2 linked regions of the Methylibium petroleiphilum PM1 genome follow. The protein of the gene in region 1 interacts with the protein of each later gene in a pairwise test. Links are inferred from orthologs where the notes say so. Each region holds a gene or a part of one and is shown in the gene's direction. Other genes may lie near its edges.

What was found.
Region 2: the proteins of ftsH (region 1) and hflC interact in binary tests that used the Escherichia coli proteins (3 or more experiments, as listed by UniProt). The link is inferred for Methylibium petroleiphilum PM1 from one-to-one orthologs.

Annotation. Positions count from the first base shown.
Region 1 is NC_008825.1:1,361,235-1,371,997, forward strand. What follows is about bases 3,554-6,450. They hold ftsH (ATP-dependent zinc metalloprotease FtsH), read left to right. Parts: upstream 3,554-3,989; coding sequence 3,990-5,912; downstream 5,913-6,450. Other genes in these bases: MPE_RS06370 (RlmE family RNA methyltransferase), read left to right, coding at 3,554-3,812; folP (dihydropteroate synthase), read left to right, coding at 5,995-6,450. Also shown: carB (carbamoyl-phosphate synthase large subunit), read left to right, coding at 1-889; transcription elongation factor GreA, read left to right, coding at 969-1,445; MPE_RS06355 (DUF4149 domain-containing protein), read left to right, coding at 1,442-1,900; MPE_RS06360 (DUF502 domain-containing protein), read left to right, coding at 1,968-2,645; MPE_RS06365 (YhbY family RNA-binding protein), read right to left, coding at 2,647-3,117; more of MPE_RS06370, read left to right, coding at 3,138-3,553; more of folP, read left to right, coding at 6,451-6,831; glmM (phosphoglucosamine mutase), read left to right, coding at 6,875-8,248; MPE_RS06390 (fasciclin domain-containing protein), read right to left, coding at 8,292-8,777; phosphate ABC transporter substrate-binding protein PstS, read left to right, coding at 8,997-10,037; phosphate ABC transporter permease PstC, read left to right, coding at 10,167-10,763. UniProt on the Escherichia coli protein: Acts as a processive, ATP-dependent zinc metallopeptidase for both cytoplasmic and membrane proteins. Plays a role in the quality control of integral membrane proteins.
Region 2 is NC_008825.1:2,128,363-2,139,161, reverse strand. The notes cover bases 7,518-10,450. They hold hflC (protease modulator HflC), read left to right. Parts: upstream 7,518-8,505; coding sequence 8,506-9,396; downstream 9,397-10,450. Other genes in these bases: MPE_RS10025 (ATP phosphoribosyltransferase regulatory subunit), read left to right, coding at 9,701-10,450; MPE_RS10030 (DUF2065 domain-containing protein), read left to right, coding at 9,432-9,620; hflK (FtsH protease activity modulator HflK), read left to right, coding at 7,518-8,491. In the rest of the region: ispG (flavodoxin-dependent (E)-4-hydroxy-3-methylbut-2-enyl-diphosphate synthase), read left to right, coding at 1-943; hisS (histidine--tRNA ligase), read left to right, coding at 1,021-2,352; MPE_RS10065 (YfgM family protein), read left to right, coding at 2,402-3,088; outer membrane protein assembly factor BamB, read left to right, coding at 3,088-4,197; ribosome biogenesis GTPase Der, read left to right, coding at 4,215-5,555; RNA chaperone Hfq, read left to right, coding at 5,627-5,872; GTPase HflX, read left to right, coding at 5,943-7,187; more of hflK, read left to right, coding at 7,184-7,517; more of MPE_RS10025, read left to right, coding at 10,451-10,799.

The DNA of each region.
Region 1 (10,763 bases):
CTCCGGCGACTCGGCGTGCTCGCTGCCGCCGTATGCGCTGAGCCCGGCGCTGCAGGATGAACTGCGGCGCCAGACCGCGGCGATGGCGAAGGCGCTGCAGGTCGTGGGCCTGATGAACGTGCAGTTCGCGATCCAGGGCGAGGGCGACGAGGCGGTCGTCTACGTGCTCGAGGTCAACCCGCGCGCGTCGCGCACCGTACCCTTCGTCTCCAAGGCCACCGGCCAGCCGCTGGCCAAGATCGCGGCGCGCTGCATGGTCGGCCAGAAGCTGGCCGCGCAGAAGGCCCTGAGGGGCGAGGCGCCGCGCGAGATCGTGCCCTCGTACTACAGCGTCAAGGAAGCGGTGTTCCCGTTCAACAAGTTCCCCGGCGTCGATCCCATCCTCGGCCCCGAGATGCGCTCGACCGGCGAGGTGATGGGGGCGGGCCGCAGCTTCGGCGAGGCCATGCTCAAGAGCCAGCTCGGCGCCGGCTCGCGCCTGCCGTCCAGGGGCACGGTCGTCATCACGGTGAAGAACGCCGACAAGGATCGCGCGGTCAAGATCGCCGGCGATCTGGTCGATCTCGGCTTCAACGTCGTCGCCACCAGGGGCACGGCAGCGGCCATCTCGGCGGCCGGCGTGCCGGTGAAGGTGGTCAACAAGGTCAAGGACGGTCGGCCGCACATCGCCGACATGATCAAGGCCGGCGAGATCCAGCTGGTATTCACGACCGTCGACGAGACCCGTACCGCGATCGCGGATTCGCGCTACATCCGCACCGCGGCGATCGCCAACCGCGTCAGTTACTACACGACCATGGCCGGCTGCGAGGCCGCGGTCGAGGCACTGAAGCATCAGGACGATCTGACCGTGCTTTCCCTGCAGGAACTGCACGCGGAACTCCACTAAACTGCGCGCTTCACACGGCCGCCCCGGAGCCCCGGGGCGGCTGAGTTTTTTGCACGCACCGATTCGACGAGAAGAGATCATGGCCACCATCCCGCTGACCAAACGCGGCGCCGAGAAATTGAAGGAAGAGCTCCACCGCCTGAAGTCGGTGGAGCGGCATGCCGTGATCCAGGCGATCGCAGAGGCGCGTGCGCAGGGTGATCTGTCGGAGAACGCCGAGTACGAGGCCGCCAAGGACAAGCAGGGCTTCATCGAGGGACGCATCCTCGAGATCGAAAGCAAGATGGCGGCGGCACAGATCATCGATCCTGCGATGCTGGACGCTGGCGGGCGGGTGGTGTTCGGCGCGACGGTCGAGCTGGAGGAGGAGAGCTCGGGCGACAGCGTCACGTACCAGATCGTCGGTGACGACGAGGCCGACCTGAAGCAGGGGCTGATCTCGGTCAGCTCGCCGATCGCGCGCGCGATGATCGGCAAGGAAGCCGGCGACGTGGCGGAGTTCCAGGCGCCCGGCGGCACGCGCCGCTACGAGATCGTCGAGGTCCGCTACCTGTGAGCGGCGCCAGCCTGGTGGCCGTGCCTGAACGGCTGCGGCGCCTGATCCCCGGCCTGTGGTTCGGCGTGTTGCTGGCCATTGCCCTCATCGCCGCCCCCAGCCTGTTCAGCTTGCTGGACCGGCCGTCGGCCGGGCGGGTGGCGGCGCGGCTGTTCGCGCTCGAGGCCCAGCTCAGCCTGGCGCTGTGCGTGCTGCTCGGGTTGCTGGAGCGCCTGCGGGCCGGCCGCCGCGCGAAGGCCGGGCAGGGCTCGCCGGTCAGCGCCGAACTGCTGCTGCTGCTGGGTGTGCTGTTCTGCACCGTGCTCGGCCACTACGCGCTGCAGCCGATGATGGAGGCCGCACGCGCCGGGGAGGGGCGCTGGTCGTTCGGCGCGCTGCACGGCGTGTCGACGACCCTCTACGCCGTGAAGAGCCTGTTGGTCGCTACATTGGCCTGGCGGGCGGCACGGGGCTGACGTCCCGGTTCGGTGCTTCCGCAGCGTGCGGAGGCCGATTGTTTACCGCCCCGAGGAGAGTCGCTTCATGACGTCCATGCCGCCGCCGCTGAAACGGACGCTGACGAGCATCTTCCTCGCCGGCTTGCTGGCTGCGCTGCCATTGGCTGCCACGCTTCTGGTCATCGTGTGGGTGCTGCGCCTGCTGTTCGCCTATGTCGGGCCGGGCAGCTTCATCGGTCAGCGACTGGTGGCGCTGGGCCTGGGCGGCGGCAGCTCCGAGGTGCTGGGCTACCTGATCGGCGTTGCCCTGGTGCTGGCGGCGATCTTCGCGCTCGGTGTCGTGGTCCAGACGCGCCTGCGCGGCTGGCTGGCACGCAGCGTCGACGCGCTGATCCAGCGCATTCCGGTCGTGCGCAGCATTTACGGCATCACCCAGCGCTTCGTCGAACTGCTGTCGCCGCGCGGGGCCGACGGCGGCGGGCTTCAGTCGATGCGGCCGGTCTGGTGCCACTTCGGCGGACCGGGCGGCGTGGCGGTGCTGGGCCTGCTGTCGGCCGCCGAGACCATCGACCTGGGCGGTGCGCCTTACCACGCAGTGCTGGTGCCGACCGCCCCGGTGCCGGTCGGCGGCGGGTTGCTCTACGTGCCGCAGGCGTGGATCACGCCGGCCGAGATCGGCATCGACGCGCTGACGAGCATCTACGTTTCCATGGGCGTCACCTCGGCCCAGTACCTGCCGCAGACGCCGGCAGACGGCCGATGACTCAGTCGCCCAGTTTCTTCTTGCTTGGCAGCCGCTCCTTGGCCCGCTTGACGATGCCGCCGGAGGTGATGCGCTGGTTGCCCAGCACGGTGAGCTTCTTCACCTGGGCACGGTGGTTGCCGCTCTTGGAGAACTTCAGGATCTTCACCACCCGCGGGCCGGCCTGGCGGTGTTCGTCCGGCGTCTTTTCCTTCGGCTCGACCGGGCGCCACAGCACCAGCAGCTTGCCGATGTGCTGGACGGGCGCCGCGCCGAGCTGTTCGCACAGCGTGGCGAAGATCGTTTCGCGGGTCTCGCGTTCGTCGGAGAACACGCGTACCTTGATCAGGCCGTGGGCCTTCAGCGCGGCGTCTGCCTCCTTGGTGACGGCGGGAGTCAGACCCTCGCCGCCGATCATCACGACCGGATCGAGGTGGTGCGCATCGGCACGGTGGGCCTTGCGCTCGGCAGGCGTGAGTTGAATGGCAGGCATCCCCGTATTATCGACGCGACATGAAAGTCAAAACCAAGAGCAAGAAGGTCAACAAGGCGTGGCTCAACGATCACATCAACGATCCCTACGTCAAGCTGGCCCAGAAGGAGGGCTACCGGGCCCGTGCCGCCTACAAGCTCAAGGAGATCGATGAGGCGCTGGGGCTGATCAAGCCGGGCCAGGTCGTCGTCGACCTCGGCGCGGCACCCGGCGCCTGGAGCCAGTACCTGCGCCGCAGGTTCGCACCCAAAGAGGCCGGCACCGGCGGCGCCGCGGCCGGTGCACTGAACGGCCGCATCATTGCACTCGACCTCCTGGATTTCGAGCCGATCGAGGGCGTGCAGTTCATCCAGGGCGATTTCCACGATGAGGCGGTGCTTGCGGAATTGAGCGCCGCGATCGGCGGGCGCGGCGTCGACGTGGTCGTGTCGGACATGGCGCCGAACCTCTCTGGCATCGCCTCCTCAGATTCCGCGCGCATCGCGCTGCTGGTGGAGCTGGCGGTCGAATTCGCCGAAACCCACCTCCATCCGCACGGCGCGCTGGTCTGCAAGGTGTTCCACGGCAGCGGCCACAGCCAGCTGGTCGAGCTGTTCAAGAAGCGTTTCCGGGTCGTGAAACCGATCAAGCCCAAGGCATCTCGTGACAAGTCGTCGGAAACCTTTCTGGTCGGCATCGGTCTCAAATCGAGGTGAAACCGGCGGAAATTCCCGCGAATCCAGGCCTTGACCTATCGCAGCCGATGACAAAGCCGATCGGCGTCCCGGGGTTGACTGGACTAAACTCGGCCCCATATCCCGCGAGAGTGAGACATATCCCGTGCAGCAAGTGAGTGACGCCCATTTCGGGCAGGATTCGGTGAAGGAGCCGCGGTGAACAATCAATGGTTCTCGAAGGTCGCTGTCTGGCTGGTGATCGCCCTGGTGCTGTTCACCGTGTTCAAGCAGTTCGACCGCACGGCGGCCGCGGGCGGGCAGATCGGCTATTCCGACTTCCTCGAAGAGGTGCGCAGCAAGCGCATCTCGACCGTTACCCTGCAGGAGAGCGGCAACGGTGCGACGGAGATCCGGGCGGCCACCACCGATGGCAAGACGCTGCGCACCACCGCCACTTACCTTGATCGGGGGCTGGTCGGAGACCTGATCAACAACGGCGTCAAGTTCGACGTCAAGCCGCGGGAGGAGCCGTCGATCCTGATGAGCATCCTGCTCAGCTGGGGCCCGATGTTGCTGCTGATCGGCGTGTGGATCTATTTCATGCGACAGATGCAGGGCGGCGGCAAGGGCGGCGCCTTCAGTTTCGGCAAGTCCAAGGCGAGGATGCTGGACGAAGCCAACAACTCCACCACGTTTGCCGACGTTGCCGGCTGTGACGAAGCGAAAGAGGAAGTCAAGGAGTTGGTCGACTTCCTGAAGGACCCGCAGAAGTTCCAGAAGCTCGGTGGGCGCATCCCGCGCGGCGTGTTGCTGGTCGGCCCGCCAGGCACCGGCAAGACCCTGCTCGCCAAGGCGATCGCCGGCGAGGCGAAGGTGCCGTTCTTCTCGATCTCGGGTTCCGACTTCGTCGAGATGTTCGTCGGTGTCGGCGCGGCGCGTGTGCGCGACATGTTCGAGCAGGCCAAGAAGAGCGCGCCCTGCATCATCTTCGTCGATGAAATCGACGCGGTCGGGCGCCACCGCGGCGCTGGCCTGGGCGGCGGCAACGACGAACGCGAGCAAACGCTGAATCAGATGTTGGTCGAGATGGACGGCTTCGAGACCAACCTCGGCGTCATCGTGATGGCGGCCACCAACCGGCCCGACATCCTGGATCCGGCTCTGCTGCGTCCGGGCCGTTTCGACCGCCAGGTCTACGTGACGCTGCCCGACGTGCGGGGCCGCGAGCAGATCCTGAACGTGCACATGCGCAAGGTGCCGATCGGCCAGGACATCCGCGCTGACATCCTGGCGCGCGGCACGCCGGGCTTCTCGGGCGCCGACCTGGCTAACCTGGTCAACGAAGCGGCGCTGTTCGCCGCGCGGCGCAGCGCCCGCGTCGTCGAGATGGCCGACTTCGAGAAGGCCAAGGACAAGATCATGATGGGCCCCGAGCGCAAGTCCATGGTCATGCCCGAGGAGGAGCGCCGCAACACCGCCTACCACGAGGCTGGCCACGCACTGGTGGCGCGTCTGATGCCCAAGACCGACCCGGTGCACAAGGTCACCGTGATTCCGCGTGGTCGCGCGCTGGGCGTGACCATGCAGTTGCCGGAGACCGACCGCTACAGCATGGACAAGGAGCGCATGCTGAGCACGATCTCGGTGCTGTTCGGCGGCCGCATCGCCGAAGAGGTGTTCATGAACCAGATGACCACCGGCGCCAGCAACGACTTCGAGCGCGCGACCCAGATCGCCCGCGACATGGTGATGCGCTACGGCATGACCGACGAACTGGGCCCGATGGTCTACTCCGAGAACGAAGGCGAGGTCTTCCTCGGTCGCTCGGTCACGAAGACGACCAACATGTCCGAAGAGACGATGCGCAAGGTCGACTCGGTGATCCGCCGCATCATCGACGAGCAGTACACCACCGCCCGCAAGCTCATCGAGGACAACCAGGACAAGATGCACGCGATGGCGAAGGCGCTGCTGGAATGGGAAACCATCGACGCAGAGCAGATCGACGACATCATGGGCGGCAAGCCGCCGCGGCCGCCGAAGGACTGGACGCCCAGTAGCGCGGCCGGCGTGAACGGCGGCAGCGGTAACGGCGGCACGCCGGCCGTCAGCACCGACGGTGCTCCGGCCGCGGTCTGACGTTCCGCTCGTTTGTCGATCGCGCAACGGGGCTTCGGCCCCGTTTGCTTTGAGCGGATCTCTTTTCCCCACTGACCCCACGATGTTCTGGCAGACCACGCGATTCCGCATCGATCTCGTCGCCCCGCGCGTCATGGGCATCGTCAATGTCACGCCGGACTCCTTCTCCGATGGCGGGCTGCATGGGGGCGCCGCCGGGGCGCTGGCCCACTGCGAGCAGTTGCTGAAGGACGGCGCCGACATCCTCGACATTGGTGGCGAATCGACCCGCCCGGGCGCGGAGCCGGTGCCGCTGCAGGACGAACTGGCACGCGTGCTGCCGGTGCTGCGCGGCGCGATGGCGCTCGGCGTGCCTGTGTCGCTAGACAGCTACAAGCCCGAGGTGATGCGCGCCGCGCTCGACCTCGGTGTGGACATCGTCAACGACATCAAGGCGCTGCGCGAACCCGGGGCGCTGGACGTGGTGGCGGCGCACGCGAACTGCGGTGTCTGCCTGATGCACATGCGCGGCGACCAGCCGAAGACCATGCAGGACGGCGATCCGCAGTACGACGACGTGGTGACCGAGGTGCGCTCCTTCCTGCGGGCGCGCGTCGAAGCGCTGCGAGCGCGGGGCGTCGACGACGCCCGGATCACGCTCGACCCGGGCATCGGCTTCGGCAAGCGCACCGAGCACAACGTGGCGCTGCTGGTCCGTCAGCAAGAGCTGCTGGGCCTGGGGCTGCCGCTGCTGGCGGGCTGGTCGCGCAAGGGCGTGCTGGGCCGGCTGACCGGCCGCGAGATCGGCGACCGCCTGGTGCCCAGCGTCGCGGCGGCGCTCGCCTCGGTGCAGCGCGGGGCGCGCATCGTGCGCGTGCACGACGTGGCCGCCACCGTCGATGCGTTGAAAGTGTGGCGGGCTGCCGGTCTTTGCCCGTGAGCGCAGGATTCGCCTCGCCGGGCGCCCGGCACAATGGCACCCCATGAGCAGAACCTATTTCGGCACCGACGGCATCCGTGGCGCCGTCGGCCAAGCGCCGATCACGCCCGACTTCGTGTTGCGCCTCGGTCATGCGGTCGGTCGGGTGCTGAAATCGCAACAGACCTCCCCGGCGTCGCGGCCCACGGTGCTGATCGGCAAGGACACGCGCATCTCGGGCTACATGCTGGAGTCGGCCCTGGAGGCGGGCTTCGCCTCGGCGGGCGTGGACGTGCTGCTGACCGGCCCGCTGCCCACGCCCGGCGTCGCCTACCTCACGCGGGCGCTGCGACTCAGCCTGGGCGTCGTCATCAGCGCCTCGCACAACCCCTATGGCGACAACGGCATCAAGTTCTTCTCTGCCAAGGGCGAAAAGCTGCCCGACAGCTGGGAGCAGCAGGTCGAGGCGACCGTCGAGGAGGCGGCACAGTGGGTCGACTCCAGCGGTCTGGGCAAGGCACGCCGGCTCGACGATGCACAGGGCCGCTACATCGAGTTCTGCAAGAGCACGGTGGCCGGTGAACTGAGCTTGAAGGGCCTGAAGCTCGTGGTGGACGGCGCCCACGGCGCGGCCTACCAGGTGGCGCCCGCGGTGTTCCACGAACTCGGTGCCGAGGTGATCTCCATCGGTTGCAACCCGAACGGGCTCAACATCAACGACGGCTTCGGGGCCACCCATCCCGAGGCGCTGGTGAGCGCCGTGCAGGCCCATCAGGCCGACTACGGCATCGCGCTCGATGGCGATGCCGACCGACTGCAACTGGTCGATGCCACGGGCCGTCTCTACAACGGCGACGAACTGCTGTACCTGATGACGCTCGACCGACTCGCGGCCGAGCCGTCGGAAGACGCTGCGCCGTCGCGCGTCGGCGTGCCCGGCGTGGTCGGGACGCTGATGACCAATCTCGCGGTGGAGCAGGCCCTCGCGGCGCGTGGCGTCGCATTCGTGCGCGCCAAGGTCGGGGACCGCTACGTGCTCGAGGAATTGCTGGCGCGCGGCTGGCAGCTCGGCGGCGAGGGCTCGGGTCATCTGATCGCGCTGGACAAGCACACCACCGGCGACGGGCTCGTCAGCGCATTGCAGGTGCTGCAGGCGGTGGTGCGCAGCGGGCGCACCCTGGCGCAACTGCTGGAGGGGTTGACGCTGTTTCCGCAGGTGCTGCTCAACGTCCGGCTGCAGCCGGGTCAGGACTGGAAGGCCAGCGCCGCGCTCGCCGAGGCGCAGCGCGAGTCGCTGGCCGAACTGGGCGAGCGCGGCCGCATCCTGATCCGGCCGTCCGGCACCGAGCCGCTGCTGCGCGTGATGGTCGAGGCCAGCGACGCAGCCCTGGCGCAACGCTGCGCCCAGCGCATGGCCGACGCGGTGCGCCGAGCTTGATCCGACGTGCGCGGGCCGCCTTGGCTCGGGCACGCCGCCCACGTCACTTCTTGACCGGCGGGATCAGCACCTTGTCGATCACATGCACCACGCCGTTGCTGGCGAGCACGTCGCTCTGGGTCACCAGCGCTTCATCGACCGTCACGAAGGTTCCGGCCTTTGCTACCGCCAGGTTGGCGCCTTGCGCGGTCTTCAGGTTGCCCGGTTGCACGTCGGCCGCCAGCACCTTGCCCGGGGCCACGTGGAACAGCAGCACCGCCTTGAGCTGTTCCTTGTCCTTGCTCAGGGCATCCAGGGTCTTGGCCGGCACGGCCTTGAAGGCGTCGTCGGTCGGTGCGAACACGGTGTAGGGGCCGGTGCCGTTCAGTGTCTCGGCGAGGCCCGCCTCGGCGATCAGCTTGTTCAGGGTCGACAGCGACGGCGTTGCGGCGGCGGTGCCGGCGATCGTCTTCGGCGCTGGGGTCGAAGCGCAGCCGGCCAGGGCCAGCCAGGCGGCCGAGGTAGCAAGCAGCAGGGTGCGTTTGTTCATGGAAGCTCCTGTTTCTGTGAAGGGGCGGCGGAGGCTCAAGCCCACCAAGCCGATCGCCGCGGAGCATAGAAGTCGATCGTGACACTCCGGTGACGAATCGGCGAGGGCGCTGTCACGAAAAAGTCCAGGCCCGCCACTGTCGGCGGCGCGTCATGGCTCTGTCACAAAGCCCACCTAGAGTGCGGCCCATCGATCCACCAAGCTTCGAAAGGGCTGCTCATGAACGTTTCTCTCCTCCGCTCCACCCTCGCGGCGGTCGCGCTGATCGCCGTGGCCGGCACTGCCTCGGCGCAGGACATCACCGGCGCCGGCGCCTCCTTCCCGGCCCCGGTCTATTCGAAGTGGGCCGATGCGTACAACAAGGCCACCGGCGCGCGCCTCAACTACCAGTCGATCGGTTCGGGCGGCGGGATCAAGCAGATCAAGGCCAAGACGGTCGATTTCGGTGCGTCCGATGCGCCGCTGAAGGACGAAGAGCTGGCCAAGGACGGCATGGTGCAGTTCCCGACCGTGATCGGCGGCGTGGTCCCGGTCGTCAACATCAAGGGCATCGCCCCAGGCCAGATGAAGCTGACCGGCCAGGTGCTGGGTGACATCTATCTGGGGAAGATCACCAAGTGGAACGACCCCGCGATCGCCGCGCTCAACGCCGGCGTGACGCTGCCCGATGCCTCGATCGCCGCGGTGCGCCGCGCCGACGGTTCGGGCACCACCTTCCTGTTCACGAACTACCTGTCCAAGGTCAACGCGGAATGGAAGACCAAGGTCGGTGAAGGCACCGCGGTCAACTGGCCGACCGGCGCTGGCGGCAAGGGCAACGAGGGCGTGTCGGCTTTCGTGCAGCGTCTGCCGAACTCGATCGGCTATGTCGAGTACGCGTACGCCAAGCAGAACAAGATGTCGCACGTGATGCTGAAGAACAGGGACGGCCAGTTCGTCGGTCCGGACGAAGACAACTTCAAGGCCGCCGCCGCCGGCGCGGAATGGGCGAAGAGCTTCTACCAGGTCCTGACCGAGCAGCCGGGCAAGGAAGCCTGGCCGATCACCGGCGCGACCTTCATCCTGATGCACAAGTCTCAGGACAAGCCCGAGAGTGCCTCCAACGCGCTGAAGTTCTTCGAGTGGGCCTACAGCAGCGGCGACAAGATGGCGGCCGACCTCGACTACGTTCCGATGCCCGACACCGTCAAGACGATGATCCGCAAGCTGTGGGCGGACAACATCAAGGACGCCTCCGGCAAGGCCGTCGCCTACAAGTGACCTGCCACGCCGACCCTGGGAGGGGTCGGTTCGAGGGGAGGCGCGCATGCGCCTCCCTGTTGCTGCAACGAAGGAGGAGGCGACGTGGCCGCTACACTGCCTGCAACCCCGTACCCCGATCAAGACAAGATGGAACGATCCGACCCGCAGGATCGGCCGCCGGTCGTGCGCAAGGCGGCGCCCTGGGCCGACACCGTGTTCTCGGTGCTCGCGCACGCGGCCGCCATCCTGACCCTCGGCCTGCTGGTCGGCATCATCGTGTCGCTGATCATCGGCGCCGGACCGGCCATCCAGGAATACGGCCTGAGTTTCCTGTGGCGCAGCGAATGGGATCCCGTCCAGAACCAGTATGGCGGGCTGGTGATGATCTACGGCACCGTGATGACCTCGTTCATCGCGTTGCTGATCGGCGTGCCGGTGAGCTTCGGCATCGCGCTGTTCCTGACCGAACTCTCGCCCGGCTGGCTGAAGCGGCCGCTGGGCGTGGCGATCGAACTGCTGGCCGCCGTGCCGTCGATCGTCTACGGCATGTGGGGCCTGCTGGTGTTCGCCCCCATCCTGTCCACCTACGTGCAGCAGCCGCTGCAGGGCGCCTTCGATGGCGTGCCGGTGCTGGGCACGCTGTTCAGCGGCCCGCCGGTGGGCATCGGCATCCTGTCGGCCGGGATCATCCTGGCGATCATGATCATTCCCTTCATCGCCTCGGTGATGCGCGACGTGTTCGAG
Region 2 (10,799 bases), 760 kb from region 1 along the record:
GACCGAGTTCCCGGACTGCGCGGCCGCGCTGTCGAAGTACCGCATCAATCCCGGCAACGTGGGCAAGGGCGACAAGCGCGACCGGCAGTTCGCGATGATGATCGAGGCCGCGATGCGCCACGACAAGCCTGTGCGTATCGGCGTCAACTGGGGCAGCCTCGATCAGGAACTGCTGGCGGCTTTGATGGACGAGAACGCCGCCCGCGCCCGGCCCTGGGACGCGAAGCAGGTGATGTACCACGCGCTGATCAGCTCGGCGCTGCAGTCGGCCGCATATGCGCGCGAGCTGGGCATGGACCCGTCCCAGATCCTCATCAGCTGCAAGGTCAGCGGCGTGCAGGACCTCGTGAGCGTCTACCGCGCACTGGCGCGACGCTGCGATTACCCGCTGCACCTCGGGCTCACCGAAGCCGGCATGGGCACCAAGGGCACCGTGGCGTCGACCGCGGCGCTGGCGATGCTGCTGCAGGACGGCATCGGCGACACCATCCGCGTCAGCCTCACGCCGCAGCCGGGCGAGGCCCGCACGCAGGAGGTGGTGGTGGCGCTCGAGATCCTGCAGTCGCTCGGCCTGCGTGCCTTCAATCCCAGCGTCACCGCCTGCCCGGGCTGCGGCCGCACCACCAGCACCACCTTCCAGGAGCTGGCCAAGCAGATCGACGACTTCCTGCGGGCACAGATGCCGGTCTGGAAGGCGCGTTACCCGGGCGTGGAGAACATGAAGGTGGCGGTGATGGGCTGCATCGTCAACGGGCCTGGCGAGAGCAAGCATGCCGATATCGGCATCAGCCTGCCCGGCACCGGCGAGGCGCCTGCCGCGCCGGTGTTCATCGATGGCGAGAAGGCGATGACCTTGCGCGGCGAGGGCATCGCGCGCGAGTTCCAGAACGTCGTCGAGCACTACATCGAGCGCCGTTACGGCAGCATCACCGCCGCGCATTGACGCGGCGAGCCGGCGCACCCCCCGGGTGTGCCCAGCGAACCGGCCGCGGCCGGCCTGAATCCTTGTGGGCATCGACCATGGCAGAACAACAGAAAGCCGCCAAGACGGAGACTTCGCCGCTGCGTGCGGTCAAGGGCATGAACGACCTGCTGCCGCCCGAATCGGCACGCTGGGAATGGTTCGAGGACGCGGTGCGCCGCGTGATGCAGCGTTACGGCTATGCCGCGGTCCGCACACCGATCGTCGAACCGACGGCGCTGTTCGTGCGCGGGCTCGGCGAGGTGACCGACATCGTCGAGAAGGAGATGTACTCCTTCACCGACAACATGAACGGCGACCAACTCACGCTGCGCCCGGAAGGCACGGCCGGCGTGGTGCGGGCGGTGACCGAGCATTCGCTGCTGTACGAGGGCGGCAAACGCCTCTACTACCTGGGCGCGATGTTCCGCCACGAGCGCCCGCAGAAGGGCCGCTACCGCCAGTTCCATCAGGCCGGCGCCGAGGCGCTGGGCTTTCATGGCCCGGACGTCGATGCCGAGCTGATCCTGATGTGCCGCGCGCTGTGGCGCGAGCTCGGGCTGATCGAAGGCCGTGATCTGTGGCTGGAGATCAACAGCCTGGGGCAGCCCGAAGAGCGGCGTGCCCACCGGGCGGCGCTGATCGCGCACCTGGAGGCGCACGCCGACCTGCTGGACGATGACGCGAAGCGCCGCCTGCACAGCAACCCGCTGCGAATCCTCGACACCAAGACGCCGGTGATGCAGGCTGTGGTGGATGCGGCGCCCCGGCTCATCGACTTCCTCGGCGAGGCCTCACTGGCGCATTTCGATGCCGTGCGTGCGGTGCTGGATGCCGCCGGTCTGCCCTACCGCATCAACCCGCGGCTGGTGCGCGGCATGGACTACTACAACCTCACCGTGTTCGAGTGGGTCACCGATCGCATGGGCGCGCCCCTGACGGTCGGAGGCGGTGGCCGTTACGACAGCCTGATCGAGCAGCTCGGCGGCAAGCCGGCGCCAGGCGTCGGCTGGGGCCTGGGGATCGAGCGCCTGTTGCTGCTGCTGGACGCGGTGGGCGTCGTGACGCCGCCGCGGCTGCCGGACGCCTATGCGGTGTTGCCTGCCGCTGCTGCGCTGCCGACGGCGATGGTGCTGATCGAGGCCCTGCGCGCCCACGGCGCCAGCGTCGTCCTGCATCCCGCCGGCAAGGACGGGCCGGCCAGCATGAAGTCGCAGTTCAAGAAGGCCGACGCCAGCGGCGCCCGCCATGCGCTGGTCTTCGGCGCCGACGAGCTGGCGCAGGGCATGGTGGCGCTCAAGCCGCTGCGTGCCGGAGAGGGCGCGGCCACCCAGGTGCTGCGCCCGCTGGACGATCCGGCGGCCTGGGCCGGCGAATTGCTCCGTTCATAATCCCGGCTTCGCGCCCCGCACGCCGCGCAGCCTCTCACAAAGCATCCGCATGGCCACCCATCTCGACCTCCAAGAACAAGAACAGCTCGACTCGATCAAGCACTTCTGGAAGCAGTACGGCAACCTGATCACCTGGGTCCTGATCATTGCGCTCGGCGGTTTCGCCGCGTTCAACGGCTGGCAGTGGATGCAGCGAGACCGATCCGTGAAGGCCAGCGTGCTGTTCGACGAACTCGACAAGGCCGTGATCGCCGGCGACACCGACAAGGCCGCCCGCGTGTTCTCCGACATGAAGGATCGCTACGGCTCGACGGCGTTCGCTGGACAGGCCGGCCTGCTGGCGGCGAAGGCGCAGTTCGAGAAGGGCCAGAACGACGCGGCGCGGGCCAGCCTGGAATGGGTGATCGGCAATGCGAGCGACAAGGAGTACGCGGTGCTGGCGCGCCTGCGCCTGGCCGGCGTACTGCTCGACGAGAAGAAGTACGACGAGGCGCTCAAGGCACTGCCGACCGATCCTCCGCAGTCCTTTGCAGGGCTGGCGGCCGATCGCCGCGGCGACATCCTCACGGCGCAGGGCAAGCCCGCCGAGGCGCGTACCGCCTATCAGGCCGCGTTCGATGCGATGCCGCCGACGCTCGACTACCGTCGGCTGGTCGAGGCCAAGCTAACCGCGCTGGGCGCCGCTGAGGCGCCCGCTGCGGCGGCCTCAGCGGCTGCGACGGGAGCGTCGAAGTGATGCGCCGCCTTGCCGCCGCGCTGCTCGTTGCCGGCCTGGCCGCCTGCTCCAGCGGGCCCGAGAAGCCCAAGCCGACGCCACTCGAGCCGCTCAAGGCGCAGATCGCCGGCCGGCAGGTGTGGACGCAGGGCCTGGGCAGTGTGGACTTTCCCCTGCGCATCGCCACCGGCGCCGGTGCCGTGGTGCTGGCCAGTTCCGATGGTCGCGTCGTCGCCCTGGCGGCGGACACCGGCCGCGAGCTCTGGCGCGGCGATGCCGATGGCAAGCTCAGCGCCGGGGTGGGCAGCGACGGGCGCTACGCCAGCGTCGTGACCACCGGCAACGAGCTGGTCGTGCTCGACAGCGGAAAGCCGCTGTGGCGCACGCGCCTGACCACCCGTGTCGTGACGCCGCCGCTGGTGGCGGGCGAGCGCGTCTTCGTGCTCGGCATCGACCGCAGCGTTCAGGCCTTCGACGTACTGGATGGCCGCAAGCTGTGGGTCCAGCAGCGCCCCGGCGATCCGTTGACGCTGCTGCAGCCCGGTGTGCTGCTGCCGTGGAAGGACACGCTGGTGGTCGGCCAGGGTCCGCGCCTCGCCGGGCTCGACCCGCTGCGCGGCAGCGTGCGCTGGGACACCACCGTCGCGTCGCCGCGCGGCACCAACGAGGTCGAACGGCTGGCCGACCTCGTCGGGCCGGCGGCGCGCGTCGGCGACGCGGTCTGCGTGCGCGGCTTCCAGGCCGCGGTCGGTTGCGTCAACGTCGAACGGGGCACCCTCGGCTGGGCCAAGACCACCGGCGGGACCCAGGGCGTGGCGGCCGACGAGCAACTGGTGTTCTCGGCCGATGCCACCGACCGCATTACCGCCTGGAAGCGCGCCAGCGGCGAAGTCGCATGGACCTCGGAGCGCATGCTCCACCGCGGCCTCAGTTCACCGTTGGTGGTGGGTCCGACGCTGGTGTTTGGAGATTTCGAGGGCCAGGTGCACTTCCTCGATCGCGACAACGGCCAGCCGCTGTTGCGCCTGCCCACCGACGGGCAGCCCATCATCGGTGCCCCGGTGAAGGTCGGCACCACCATCGTCGCGGTGACCCGCCGCGGCACGGTGTTCGCGTTCCGGCCCGAGTGAGTGCGATCGGAACCTGAATGAAACCCGTCCTGGCGCTCGTGGGGCGCCCCAACGTCGGCAAGTCGACGCTGTTCAACCGTCTGACGAAGAGCCGCGACGCGATCGTGGCCGACTTCGCCGGCCTGACCCGCGACCGCCATTACGGTGATGGGCGGCTCGGCGAACGCGAGTTCATCGTCGTCGACACCGGCGGCTTCGAGCCCACGGCCGAGAGCGGCATCTACAAGGAGATGGCCAAGCAGACGCGCCAGGCGGTGGCGGAGTCCGACGTGGTCATCTTCGTGGTCGACGTCCGCGCCGGCGTCACCGGGCAGGACCATGACATCGCACGCTACCTGCGCACTGCCGGCAAGAAGGTGCTGCTCGCTGCCAACAAGGCCGAGGGCATGCTGGAAGGCATCCAGCTGGCCGAGTTCTACGAGCTCGGCATGGGCGAGCCGCTGGCGGTGTCGTCGGCACACGGGCAGGGCATCCGCAGCCTGCTGACGGCGGCGCTGGAGGACTTTGCGTTCGACGAGCCCGACGATCTCGCGCTCGACGACCCCGAACGGCCGATCCGCCTGGCGGTAGCGGGTCGCCCGAACGTGGGCAAGTCGACGTTGATCAACACCTGGCTCGGTGAAGAGCGGCTGGTGGCCTTCGACCTGCCCGGCACCACACGCGACGCCATCAGCGTTCCGTTCGAGCGCAATGGCCAGAAGTTCGAGTTGATCGACACTGCCGGCCTGCGTCGCAAGGGCAAGGTGTTCGAGTCGATCGAGAAGTTCTCGGTCGTCAAGACGCTGCAGGCGATCGCCGACGCGAATGTCGTGCTGCTGTTGCTCGACGCGACCCAGGGGGTGACTGACCAGGACGCCCACATCGCCGGCTATATCCTCGATTCCGGCCGTGCCGTGGTGCTGGCGGTGAACAAGTGGGACGCGGTCGACAGCTACCAGCGCGAACTGCTGCAGCGCTCCATCGAGCAGCGGTTGGCGTTCCTGAAGTTCGCGCCGGTGCTGCACATCTCCGCCATCAAGCGCCAGGGCCTGGGGCCGGTGTGGAAGGCGATCGCCGACGCGTGGGCCTCGGCCACCAAGAAGCTCGCCACGCCGGTGCTGACGCGGGTGCTGCTGGAGGCGGTGCAGTTCCAGCAGCCCAAGCGCGCCGGCGCCTTCCGGCCCAAGCTGCGCTACGCCCACCAAGGCGGGCAGAACCCGCCGGTGATCGTGATCCACGGCAACTCGCTGGAGCATGTGACAGACGCCTACAAGCGCTTCCTGGAGGGGCGTTTCCGCTGCCACTTCCAGCTCAGCGGCACGCCGATGCGCATCGAGATGAAATCGTCACGGAACCCCTTCGCGGAGAAGGACTCGTAGTCTGAGGGCGTCGCCGGCTGGAGCCTGTGATACCTTCCATCCTCCAACAGCTTCACAACACGGACGATATCGTGAGCAACAAAGGGCAACTCCTACAAGACCCGTTCCTGAACCTGCTTCGCAAGGAGCACGTTCCGGTCTCGATCTACCTCGTGAACGGCATCAAGCTGCAGGGGCACATCGAGTCCTTCGACCAGTACGTGGTCTTGTTGCGCAACACCGTGACCCAGATGGTCTACAAGCACGCGATTTCCACCGTCGTGCCCGGCCGGGCCGTGAATTTCCAGGCCAACGACGCGCCGGAGTCGGCGGGCTGAACGGCTCGATGGACTCCCGGCATCCGTCTCGTCGCCTGACCGCCTGCCGCCAGACCCTGGTGGTTTCAGCTTGAGCGCGTCCACCGCCGTCAACGAGGCCAGGGCGGTGCTGGTCGGTGTCGACCTCGGCGCCGGCGCCTCCTTCGACGCCACCCTCGACGAACTGGCGCTGCTGGCCGAGTCGGCCGGCGACACGCCGGTGGCGCGCCTGATCGCTCGCCGCAAGGCGCCCGACGCCGCACTGTTCCTCGGTTCGGGCAAGGCCGACGAGCTGAAGGCGCTGGTGGCCGAAAGCGGCGGCCAGTGCGTGATCTTCGATCAGGCCTTGTCCCCGACGCAGCAGCGCAACCTGGAGCGCCATCTTGGCGTCGAGGTGCTCGACCGAACCGGCCTGATCCTCGAGATCTTCGCCGCGCGCGCTCAGAGCCACGAAGGCAAGCTGCAAGTCGAGCTCGCGCAGCTGCAGTACCTCAGCAACCGACTGGTGCGCCGGTGGACCCACCTCGAGCGCCAGCGCGGCGGCGTGGGTCATCGTGGCGGTCCGGGCGAACGCCAGATCGAACTCGATCGCCGCATGATCGGCGAGCGCATCAAGGCGCTCAAGGCGAGGCTCGACAAGGTGAAGCGCCAGCGCGGCACGCAACGGCGCTCGCGCGAGCGCGCCGGCACCTTCCGCGTCTCGCTGATCGGCTACACCAATGCCGGCAAGTCCACGCTGTTCAACGCGCTGGTCAAGGCCCGCAGCTACGCCGCCGACCAACTGTTCGCGACGCTCGACACCACCACGCGGCAGCTCTATCTCGAGGACGCGCAGCGCTCGGTCAGTCTGTCGGACACCGTGGGCTTCATCCGCGATCTGCCGCACACGCTGGTCAAGGCCTTCGCCGCCACGCTGCAGGAGGCTGCCGATGCCGATCTGCTGCTGCATGTGGTCGACGCTTCGAGCCCGGTGCTGGCCGAGCAGCGGGTCGAGGTGGAGCGCGTGCTCGCGGAGATCGACGCGGCCGGTATTCCCCAGATCCTGGTCTACAACAAGCTCGACCAGCTCGACGAGGAGCAGCGGCCTCGCGTGCTGGTGGATCGGCTCGAACTCGACGGCGGACGCCGCATCCCGCGCGTCTTCGTCAGTGCCTTGCGCGGTGTGGGGCTCGCCGAGCTGCGGGCGCTGGTGAGCGAGGCGCTGCTCGCCGACGGTGGCGAGGCGGGCGCGCCCGGTGCCTCGGTCTCCGACGCGCCGGTGCGCGACGTCGCCGACGCCGCGCCCTCCGATCACGATCCCATTCCCGCCTCCGTCTTGCTCCAACGACACGCATGAATACCTATAACGATGCAGGCGCAGCGCGCCCGCGGGGACGCCCCGCACTCCTGGTCGAGGCCCTGGCGCTGCTGTGGTCCGGCGCCGTGCGCCGCGCCGTCTGGCGCGCGCGTGGGGAGCGGCTGCTGGCGACCGGCGGCCGCAATGACGGCCCGCCCGATCTCGACGAGCTTTGGCGCGACTTCAATCGTCGCCTGAGCGGCCTGTTCGGTGGCAAAGGGGGTGGGAACAGTCCGCAGCCCGACGGCGGTGGCGCCAGCTCGCCACCGCCGGACCTGCGCAGCGCCGGTATCGGCATCGGCTTGATCGGCGCGGTCGTGGCGCTGATCTGGCTGGGCAGCGGCTTCTTCATCGTGCAGGAAGGGCAGCAGGGCGTCGTGATGTCCTTCGGCCGATACAGCCACACGGTCGAAGCCGGCTTCCAGTGGCGTTTCCCATACCCGTTCCAGTCGGCAGAGGTGGTGAACGTGACGCAGTTGCGGTCGGTCGAGGTCGGGCGCAATTCGGTGGTGCAGGCCACCGGGCTGAGGGACTCGTCGATGCTGACCCAGGACGAGAACATCGTCGACATCCGCTTCACGGTGCAGTACCGCCTGAAGGATTCGAAGGACTACCTGTTCGAGAACCGCAATGCGGACGAGGCGGTGGTGTTGGCCTCCGAATCCGCGGTGCGCGAGATCGTCGGTCGCAGCAACATGGACTCGGTGCTGTACGAGCAGCGCGATGCCATCGCGACCGACCTCGTCAAGTCCATCCAGGCGCAGCTCGATCGTCTGAAGACCGGCATCCTGATTTCCAACGTCAACGTGCAGAGTGTGGCGCCGCCCGAGCAGGTGCAGGCGGCGTTCGACGATGCCGTGAAGGCCGGCGCCGACCGCTCGCGCTTCAAGAACGAAGGCCAGGCCTACGCCAACGACGTGATCCCGAAGGCGCAGGGCACGGCCTCGCGCCTGCGCGAGGAGGCCGAGGGCTACAAGGCGCGCGTGATCGCGCAGGCCGAGGGCGATGCATCGCGCTTCAAGCAGGTGCTGACGGAGTACCAGAAGGCGCCGGCCGTCACGCGCGATCGCCTCTATGTGGACACGATGCGAGAGGTGTACTCCAACGTCAGCAAGATCATGATCGAGTCGCGCACCGGCTCTAACCTGCTGTACCTGCCGCTCGACAAGCTGATGCAATCGGCCGGGGCGACCGCCGCGGCCGCACCTGCGCCCGCGCTGCCGACCACCGAAAGCACCGGCACGTCACAGAACGATGTGCGATCGCGCGACAACCAGCGTTCGCGTGAGCGCGAAAGCCGTTGAGGAGAACAACAAGAATGAATCGCATCGGTCTGATCGTGGCGAGCGCTCTGCTCGCATTGATGATTGCCTCGAGCACGCTGTTCGTCGTCGACCAGCGGCAGTTCGCCGTGCTGTATGCGCTGGGCGAGATCAAGGAAGTCATTGCCCAGCCGGGGTTGAAGTTCAAGCTGCCCCCGCCGTTCCAGAACGTGGTCTTCCTCGACCGCCGCATCCAGAGCCTCGACAGCCCTGAAACGCGGCCGGTGTTCACCGCCGAGAAGACCAGTCTGGTGATCGACTGGCTGGTGAAGTGGCGCATCAAGGACCCGCGACAATTCATCCGCAACAGCGGCATCGATGCGCGCAATGTCGAGGCGCGGCTGGCACCGATCGTCCAGGCCGCGCTGAACGAGGAGGTCACCAAGGTCAGTGTGCGCCAGGTGCTCTCGACCGAGCGCGACAAGGTCATGCAGGGCGTGCTGCGGCGGTTGTCGGACGACGCCACGAGCTTCGGCATCGAGGTGGTCGACGTGCGGATCAAGCGGGTCGACTTCGTCGCCAACATCACCGAGGCCGTCTACCGCCGCATGGAGTCGGAGCGCAAGCGCGTCGCCAACGAGACCCGCTCCACCGGCCAGGCCGAAGGCGAGCAGGTGCGTGCCGACGCCGATCGGCAGCGCGAGGTCATTGTCGCCGAGGCCTATCGGGATGCACAGAAGGTCAAGGGTGACGGCGATGCCAAGGCTTCGGCCCTGTATGCCGAGGCCTTCGGTCGCGACCCGCAGTTCGCGCAGTTCTATCGCAGTCTCGAGGCCTATCGGGCGAGCTTTCGCAGCAAGACCGACGTGATGGTGGTCGAGCCCGAGAGCGAGTTCTTCCGCGCGATGCGAGGTGAGGGCGGGCCATCCTCCTCCCGTGCCAGGTGAGTCCGGGCTGACGGCGCGTTGCCGCAGGAGCCGGCATGTGGGACACGCTGTTCAGCGCGCTGGCGCTGATGCTGGTCTTCGAGGGGCTGCTGCCTTTCCTGAGTCCGCAGCGCTGGCGCCGGGTGTTCGAGCAGGCCACGCGGCTGAGCGACGGGCAACTGCGTTTTCTTGGCTTGAGCAGCATGCTGGGCGGGCTGGTGGTGCTGCTGGTTTTGGCAGGCTGATCACCGTTCGCGCAGGTCAATCGCGCGCGAATGCTGCTGGGGGCGCCGGTACAATGCGGTTTTAACCCCGCAGGCTTTTCATGACCTCTGCTTGGCTGCTGCCCGAGCACATTGCCGATGTGCTGCCCTCCGAGGCGCGGCGCATCGAGGAATTGCGGCGCACCGTGCTGGACGCGGCCCGCGTCTACGGCTACGAACTGGTGATGCCGCCCTTGCTCGAGCACCTCGAGTCGCTGCTGACGGGCACCGGGCACGAACTGGATTTACGGACCTTCAAGCTGGTCGATCAACTGAGCGGCCGCACGCTGGGTCTGCGTGCCGACACCACGCCCCAGGTGGCGCGCATCGACGCGCACCTGCTCAATCGCGATGGCATCACGCGCCTGTGCTACTGCGGCCCGGTGGCGCACACGCGGCCGGCCGGACTGCACGGTAGCCGGGAACCGCTGCAGTTCGGCGCCGAACTCTACGGTCATGCCGGACTCGAGGCCGATCTCGAGGTACAGGATCTGGCGCTCGACAGCTTGCGTGCCGCGGGTGTCCCGGGCCTGGTGCTCGACTTGGCCGACGCGCGTATCGTGCGCGGTCTGCTGGCCGGTGTCGCTTGCGACCCCGCGCGTCTGAACGAGGTGTACGCGGCGCTCGCTGCCAAGGACGGCACGGCGCTGCAGGCGCTTGGCAGCGGATTCGCCGCCGAGGTGCGGCAGGGGCTGCAGGCACTGACCTCGCTGTACGGCGATGGAGAGGTGCTCGACATCGCGGCAGCGCGGCTGCCTCAGCGTCCACTGATCACGGCCGCGCTGGCCGACCTGCGACGCCTGGCCGCGCACGCCGCGATCGCGCATCCCGACGTGCGGGTCGGCTTCGACCTTGCCGACCTGAGCGGCTACGCCTACTACAGCGGCGCGCGCTTTGCCGTCTACGGCGCCGGGTCCAGCGACTCGCTGGTGCGCGGCGGGCGCTACGACGAGGTCGGTGCGGTGTTCGGCCGCAACCGGCCAGCGGTGGGCTTCAGCGCTGATCTCAAGGAAGTGGTGCAACGTGCCTGCCCCGATGGGCGCCGGGCTGCCGTGCGTGCGCCCTGGGGTGAGGAAACCGGGTTGCGCGCCGCCGTCCGCGCCCTGCGGGCTGGCGGCGAGACCGTGGTGTGCGTGCTGCCGGGACATGAGCACGAGGTCC